Regions from separate parts of the Lysinibacillus fusiformis genome, predicted to be linked through region 2. Evidence: riboswitches for the same ligand, from Rfam matches in the RefSeq annotation. Region 2 holds a riboswitch; the other holds the start of a gene.
What was found. Region 2 has a riboswitch for cyclic di-AMP ahead of JTI58_RS00440 (TrkH family potassium uptake protein). Riboswitches for the same ligand answer to the same signal wherever they lie in the genome.
Positions count from the first base shown of each region.

Region 1 (4,210 bases), 2.0 Mb from region 2:
AAAAAGGTGGAGACGAGTTAACAAATATTAATCGTACTTTCAATATGATGATGGAGAAGCTTGAGCAGCATTATCAAAAGCAACAAGAATTTGTGTCAAACGCCTCCCATGAGTTGAAAACACCTATAACTGTTATTGAAAGCTATGCAAAATTACTCCTAAGAAGAGGTTTTGATAATCGGGAGGTTGCTCAGGAATCCTTACAAGCCATTGCTAATGAATCATCTCGTATGCATGAAATGGTGCTGCAATTGCTAGAACTAGCTAAAAATAATGAGCATTTGGACGTTCATTTCGAGCAGCTAGAGCTTGCCCCGTTCTTAAATAAAGTAGCTTCACAAATGGAGCAGGCATATCATCGAACATTTAGAATGGATGCGACGATTCCAAGATTTATTTATAGTGATGAAAAAATATTGAAGCAACTACTCTTTATTTTGCTTGATAATGCGAGGAAATATAGTGAGGATGAAATACGTATTCTAGCCACAGAAACAACTAATCAAGTACGTATTACCATCCAAGATTTTGGTATGGGTATTCCTGCAGAGCATATTCCTCATTTGTTTGAGCGTTTTTATCGTGTAACAGAGGATCGTAATCGTAAGACAGGCGGTTCAGGGCTAGGGCTAGCAATAGCACATGAGCTGGCACAACAATTGGGTATAACGATAGATGTGAAAAGTAAGCTAGGGGAAGGCTCAAGCTTTACTTTATGTATACCGAAGGAGGGACAGCAATGAAAAAGTGGATGTTGATAATTGTTGTTATTATCCTTCTTTGTAGTGGAGTAATTTGGTTTATTCAAAATCGTTATTTTTACGTTCAACCTCTTAGTGAAGCGGAGGCTGTTCGCCATATTGAAACAATCTATAATGGTCATGTTACACAAGTGAAGAAACAAGGAAATACCTTTGAAATGCTATTTACGCGGGAGAATGTTAAATATGCGGCCATACTTGATGTTACGACACAGCAGGTAACTAATCTAATAATGAAAGAAGGCCAAAGTAAATTACTGTTAACAGAAAAGCAGATCAGACAAATGGTTAAAAAGGAATATGGTGATGTAGAAAGTGTTATGCTAACGGATTCCGTTTATACTGTGCGTGTTGAAAATGAGAAAATACAAAAGGATTTAACGCTTGATGGTTATACTGGTGATGTACTGGCAGAGAGAAAGGTTGAGACACAAGGACAATCTATCGAAGAGCCTATTATTACTGAACAGCAGGCCATTCAAATAGCTCTTAAGCAATTAAAGGGTGAAGTCGATTCAGTTGATTTTGAGGAAACCTCAGAGGGTGGTTACTATTTAGTTGAAATCGAAACACAGGAGGACGAAGCTACTTTTCAAATTCATGCTGTTTCAGGGAAGGTGTTGTCTGTTACATGGGATGACGATCAATAAATCATTCTCATGAAATTCTAATGTTCCTCTTATAGTTCTATCATCTTCACTTGGTAAGCTAAGTTTAGATAAAACAAAGGAGAGATGAACATGAAAAAAATGATTATGATTCCAGCACTAGTAATTACTCTTGGGGTGGGAGCAGCGATTGGCTCGACGACTTTATTATCAGGAAATGCCCAAGAAAAAAAGGTTTTATCAATGCAGAAAATTGAGAAGAAAGCTCTAGCAGTAGTTGATGGTACAGTGGCAAATATCGAATTTGACCAAAACCAGTTTAGCTCTATTTATGAAGTAGAGGTGCATACAGATACAGAAGAATATGATTTAAAGTTTGATGCTTTTAGTGGAAAATTACTCAAACAGAAAAAAGAACGTCTAGATGATGATGATTGGGATGATCAAATTCCAACTACCACCACGACAACAAAAATAATTACAAAAGAGCAGGCTATCAAGACAGCCCAAACGAAAGCAAAGGGCACAGTGACAAAAATTAAGCTCGATGATGGTGTATATGAAATTGAACTGAAAGACGGTCAATATGAATACGAAGTAGAAGTAGATGCAGTCTCTGGGAACATTATCGACTTTGAACAAGGCTATGATGACTAATTTAATGAACTGTCTTAAAGGTAGAACATACTTTTAAGGCAGTTTTTGTTGTATATACTGCGGGTATTCAAGAAATTTTATTTAAGAAGCGGTTATTTTAAGCCTATGCTTTTGCTCAAAAAAAAGAAAAATTTTCTTCTTTACTTTTTTAATCGGCAGGCGTAATATGACATCATTATAAAAGTTTCAAATTTCTAAATCGCTGAAGCAACTAGACGCGGGGGAACCAATTTTGACGGATGGCATAGCCATTCTTGGGGTGAATCTCTTCCATTTGGAGGAGTAGGGCTACTCAGGCCCGAATCCGACAGCTAACCTCGTAAGCGTTAAGAGCAGAAAAGTGGAGCTTGGCAGACGGATGAGCGTCTACAAGTCTTATTTAGTGATGACTTGTAGGCGTTTTTTGATGTTATTTAGAAAGGCGAAACACATTCTATGAAACTAGAAGGTGTTTATCAATGAAATCCTCATTCAAACGTTATGTAATCGGTAAACCATTAAGATCCGATGCGTTAGGGGAACAAAAGCTAAGTAAAACAAAGGCATTGGCCATATTATCGTCTGATGCGTTGTCATCAGTAGCCTATGGGCCAGAACAAATTTTAATTGTCCTGATGACGGTAGGTACAATGGCATTTTGGTATTCCTTACCTATTGCCGCTGGAGTGGTTGTTCTACTTGTGGCACTGATTTTATCCTATCGTCAGGTTATCTTCGCCTATCCACATGGGGGAGGCGCCTATGTCGTATCACGAGAGAATTTAGGCGTGAATGCAGGTCTTGTAGCTGGGGGCTCTTTGCTTGTTGATTATATTTTAACGGTAGCAGTAAGTGTGTCGGCAGGAACAGATGCCATTACATCGGCATTCCCAAGTCTTCACCCTTACAATGTACCCATTGCTATCATTTTTGTGATTTTCTTAACGATTTTAAACTTGCGAGGTGTAACGGAGTCAGCCTCTATCTTGGCGTATCCAGTCTATCTATTTGTAGGCGTTATGCTATTGTTAATTGGGATTGGACTTTACAATGTGGCAACTGGGCAGGTGCCAGCAGAGCTACATCCAAAGATTGGCACACCAGTGGCAGGGATTAGCCTATTTATTTTATTAAAGGCATTTGCCTCAGGAAGCTCAGCCTTAACAGGGGTAGAGGCCATTTCTAACGCAATTCCTAATTTTAGAAATCCTGCCCCTAATAATGCTGCTAAAACGCTTTTAGCAATGGGCGCCATTTTAGCCGTTTTATTCATCGGGATTGTTAGCCTATCTTACTTTTATGGGGTTGCACCAACAGCAGAAGCAACAGTAGTATCCCAGCTAGCAGAAGCTAGTATTGGTCGCAATTTCCTTTATTATATTGTACAGGGAACTACGGCAATGATATTAGTACTTGCAGCAAACACAGGATATTCAGCCTTCCCATTGCTTGCTGTGAATTTATCGAAGGATGGTTTTATCCCAAGAATCTTCCAAATTCGAGGGGATCGTCTTGGCTATTCAAATGGCATTTTAATGCTAGGTGTTGCAGCCATTGTTTTAATTATACTATTTGACGGGGCCACAGAGCATTTAATTCCGCTTTATGCAGTAGGGGTATTTATTCCCTTTACATTAGCGCAAACGGGAATGATGCGAAAATGGTGGCGCGAAAAACCAAAAGGTTGGGTAGCGAGATTTACAATCAATACAATAGGAGCAGCTATCTCTTTCATCGTGGCAATGATGTTTTTTGTGACAAAAATGCCTCAAGTTTGGCCTGTGTTTATCTTTTTACCAATTATAATTTTTGTATTCCATCGTATTAAGCACCATTATCAAGCCGTTGGAGAACAGTTAAGATTGAATCATGAGGAGCTGGCTACTATTGAGGGGAATGTTTTCATTGTGCCAGTAGCTGGTATAACGAAGGTGGTTGAAAATTCCCTACATTATGCTAAATCACTTAAGGTGGATAAAGTGATCGCCTTTTATGTAGCTTTCGATCAAGCAGATGCAAAAGCCTTTGAAGAGAAGTGGAACGCATGGCAACCTGATGTACGGTTAGTTACTTACTATTCACCATATCGCAGCATTACACAGCCATTGATTAAATTTATTGATAAAGTTGAACATCAATGTACGAAGACAGGTCATAAAGTAACGGTTGTTATCCCTCAATTTTTACCGAAAAAAGGCTGGCACC
Region 1 is NZ_CP070490.1:2,099,135-2,103,344, forward strand. Features, by position in the region: gene JTI58_RS10335 (sensor histidine kinase) at 1-743, shown strand, start outside; gene JTI58_RS10340 (PepSY domain-containing protein) at 740-1,411, shown strand; gene JTI58_RS10345 (PepSY domain-containing protein) at 1,502-2,026, shown strand; cyclic di-AMP (ydaO/yuaA leader) riboswitch at 2,217-2,366, shown strand; gene JTI58_RS10350 (APC family permease) at 2,485-4,210, shown strand, end outside.
Region 1: linked by a shared signal. The riboswitch ahead of JTI58_RS10350 (APC family permease) and the one ahead of JTI58_RS00440 (TrkH family potassium uptake protein) in region 2 are both predicted to bind cyclic di-AMP.

Region 2 (4,210 bases):
GTATCTGCCATGGCTAATGCATACTTAGGGTCGCGACCTGACGTTTCTGCCGCTGCTTTCATTTGAGCAAGCCAAGCACTATTGGCCTTTAAGTCGGCTGCATTCCCTGCTGAATCGATAACTGCCGCTGCACCGATTGTTCCATTTGGAACCATGTAGATCTTTTCCGCATGTAAGGCTAAAAAAGCACCTGCTGAGTGTGCATCCTTATTAATATAAGCAATCGTTTTTAAGTCCGTTGCATCCATAAGCATGGCGATATCACTTGCCGCATTCACGAAACCGCCAGGCGTATTTATTTCTAAGATAATCGCCTCTGCCTTGTTTTCTTCAGCCTCTTTAAAAGCTCGTTCTAAAAATGCATGAAGTCCTCGCTCTACTTCATTATGAATCGGAACATGATAAACCTTATTACTGGCAAAAGCCGAAGTTAATGGAAACGCTAACAAAAAAGTCATCCATATCACTAGTAAATAGCCGAGGGTTCTCCGTTTTCGCATCTTTTTCCCTCCCTTCTAACATGCTTCTCCTCTGTATATACGGTCAATCATGCGAAAAGTTTCACAAATCTTAAAAATTTATTAATTTAATACATCATGATCTTGAATCAAAATTACCCACATCATGTGGGTTGTAAAAAAGCCGAATGAATCAATGTGATTTCATTCGGCTTTTTCATATGTACGTAAAGTTGAGCAATGTAAAATACCTGAAATTAATCAAAAATGAGATTAATTTCAGGTATAACTTTGTCTGCTCAGTGAATCATACAATTGCGTGTTATGAACGTAGGGATTTTTAATGGGAAATTAAATTACCACTTACGTTTACGTGCAGCTTCTGATTTCTTTTTACGTTTTACGCTAGGTTTTTCGTAGAACTCGCGCTTTCTAACTTCTTGAATTGTACCACTTTTTGATACAGTACGTTTGAAGCGGCGAAGAGCATCTTCAAGCGATTCGTTTTTGCGAACGACAGTTTTTGACATCTCTCTTTCCCTCCCTCCGAACACACGTCAATACACAATTAGGCAAATAACCTTCTGTTGTGTACTAAAAAATTATATCGTATTGTCTAATAATGGTCAATAGAAAGTATACGAAATTATCAAGTGAATTTTTGGTTTTATTTTTTCTCGCATTATTCATACACAATTCGCCCACAATAAAAATAATTACATTTTCTTAACAATTAGGGGGTTTACAAAAAATAGAATAAGGGCGTAGAATAATCACATTCTATTTCATATCGGCCAAATCTCAATTATTTGAGAACGGAGGAACCAATCTTTTGGGGTTAATTCTGCATTAGCAGAAGGGATGAGAAAGCTCTTTCGCCATCCTACCCGTCAGCTAACTTCGTCGGCTAAAGCGAAGGAGGTCGTTATTGACCACCATTATTAGCATGTTTTCTGCCCTTTTCATGCTTTTATCGTAGGTCTTTTTATTATGCCATTAAACAACTAGTTGTTTACTATACAGAATTGAGGAAAATGAAATGAACAATTTTAAAAGAGCATTAAACCCTCCCAAAGTTCTCGTATTGGGGTTTGCCCTCATTATTGCCATAGGGACGTTTTTTTTAACAATGCCATTTTCTACTGAGGATGGGAAGGGTTTGCCCTTTTTAGATGCCTTATTCACTGCTACTTCAGCTACTTGTGTCACAGGTTTAATTGTAGTTGATACAGGTGATACCTTCTCTATTTTTGGCGAAGTGGTTATTTTACTCTTGATCCAAATTGGCGGTTTAGGATTTATGACATTTGCCACATTATTATTTTTACTGCTTGGAAAGAAAATTTCATTAAAAGAGAGACTGCTGCTTAAAGAGGCCTTTAATAATATCTCTATTGCTGGACTTGTTCGATTAGTGAAAAGAATATTGCTCTTTACAGTATGTATTGAAATAATCGGCGGTCTTATTCTATCGATTCGTTTTTCTTTTAATATGCCAATTGGAAAGGCCCTTTATTTCGGATTTTTTCATGCCATCTCCAACTTCAACAACGCAGGCTTCGATTTAATGGGTGGTTTTAACGGGATGACTGCCTATGTTGATGATCCCTTTGTAGTTTTCACCATCTGTGCCCTTATTACAATCGGTGGATTAGGCTTTATTGTTATGAATGAATTATATGAATATCGTGTTACTAAAAGGCTTTCTGTCCATACAAAAATTGTCCTAGTAACTACTCTATTACTAACTATTAGTGGAACCATTTTGATATTTTTGTTTGAGTATGGCAACAAAAAAACACTTGGACCATTATCAGATTGGGGTAAAGTGTTAGGTTCCCTTTACCAAACGGTTACGCCAAGAACCGCGGGCTCCAATACACTGGCTATTGGAGACCTAACACATTCTACATTATTTTTAATGATACTTTTCATGTTTATTGGGGCAGGCTCTGGGTCGACTGCTGGAGGTATTAAAATAACAACTTTTGCTGTTTTAGTAGCCACTATGTGGTCACAAATTAGAGGAAAAGAAGATGTCGTTCTCTTTAAACGTAGAATTGTCACTGAAACTATTTTAAAGGCATTGACGGTTACAATGTCCGGTGGATTAATCGTTGTAGTCGTAACGATTATTCTTAGCATTACTGAACAACACCATAGTTTTATGATGTATTTATTTGAGGCTACTTCTGCATTTGGTACTGTTGGTCTTTCGATGGGTCTAACCCCTGAGCTAACACCTACTGGTCGTCTTCTTATTATTTTTACAATGTTCGCAGGAAGAGTTGGACCACTAACCATTGCTTTTGCCATTGCAAACCGAAGAAAAAAAGAGAGTTTCCACCACCCGAAAGGAAATATTATGATTGGATAACACAATGACAGGAGGTTCAAAAGGCTATGACCATTAAACAATACGCTGTTATTGGCTTAGGTAGATTCGGAACAAGCGTTGCGCGCAGATTGCATGAAGCTGGACAGGAAATTTTGGGAATTGACATAAATGAAGAAAGAGTAGAGGATGCGGAACCCTATGTGACTCACGCTGTAGTTGCAGATGCCACAGAAGAAAAAGCTTTAAAATCAATTGGCATTGGTAACTTCGATTGTGTCATCGTTGCGATTGGTAATGATATGCAGTCTAGTATTTTAACCGTCTCTTTATTAAAAGAGCTAGGGATCAAAAAAGTGATTGCAAAGGCACTAGGTAAAAGACATGGGCAAGTGTTAGATAAAGTGGGGGCCGATTGGATTATTTATCCAGAAAGAGATATGGGTGAACGTGTGGCTAATCAACTCCTATCCCCAAATATGTTGAATTATATCGAATTATCTAAGGAATACAGTATTGAAGAAATTATGATTCCTTCTAAAATGGCTGGACGAAACCTTCGTGATTTAGACTTGCGCGCAAGATATAACGTCAGTGTGATTGCGATTGTGCGAGAAGGAGAAATTATTATCTCTCCTTCTCCTGAGCAGATAATTGAAAAGGAAGATTTATTAGTAATGATTGGTCCTCGAAAAGATCTTACTTTATTCTCAAACATACAATAAACACAAAAAAGGCTGTGTCAAGTTCTAATTGATACAGCCTTTTTCGTCTTAAAAAACTTTCTTTTGATCTCGATCATCTTTTAAGATTTCAACAGCCTCTCTAAAACGCTGAGAGTGTACAATTTCTCGTTCACGTAAGAACTTCAAGCTATCATTTAAATCGGTGTCATCGGATAAATCAATAATCCATTGATATGTGGCGCGTGCTTTTTCTTCAGCTGCTATATCCTCATACAAATCTGCAATAGGATCACCCTTTGCCTGAATATAGGTTGCTGTAAACGGTACCCCTGAGGCATTTTGATAAAATAAAGCCCGATCATGATTCACATAATGATCACCTAAACCAGCCTCTTTAAGCATTTCTGGTGTCGCATCTTTTGTTAGCTTATAAATCATCGTGGCAATCATTTCTAAGTGTGAAAATTCTTCTGTTGCGATATCAGTTAATAATCCCACTACTTTATCGGGAATCGTATAGCGCTGATTCATGTAGCGAAGAGCTGCAGCCAGTTCCCCATCAGCCCCTCCATATTGCTCAATTAAAAACTTAGCAAGCATTGGATTACATGTACTAACTTTTACTGGATACTGGAGCTTCTTTTCATAATACCACAAAAATTCTTCCTCCTAATCTTTTGATTAGACTTGCCATGGCCATGGTGTATCAATCCAGTTAAAAGGATAATTCG
Region 2 is NZ_CP070490.1:91,882-96,091, forward strand. Features, by position in the region: gene JTI58_RS00430 (NfeD family protein) at 1-500, opposite strand, end outside; gene rpsU (30S ribosomal protein S21) at 815-988, opposite strand; cyclic di-AMP (ydaO/yuaA leader) riboswitch at 1,241-1,382, shown strand; gene JTI58_RS00440 (TrkH family potassium uptake protein) at 1,498-2,835, shown strand; gene JTI58_RS00445 (potassium channel family protein) at 2,862-3,518, shown strand; gene JTI58_RS00450 (manganese catalase family protein) at 3,567-4,136, opposite strand; gene JTI58_RS00455 (spore coat protein CotJB) at 4,161-4,210, opposite strand, start outside.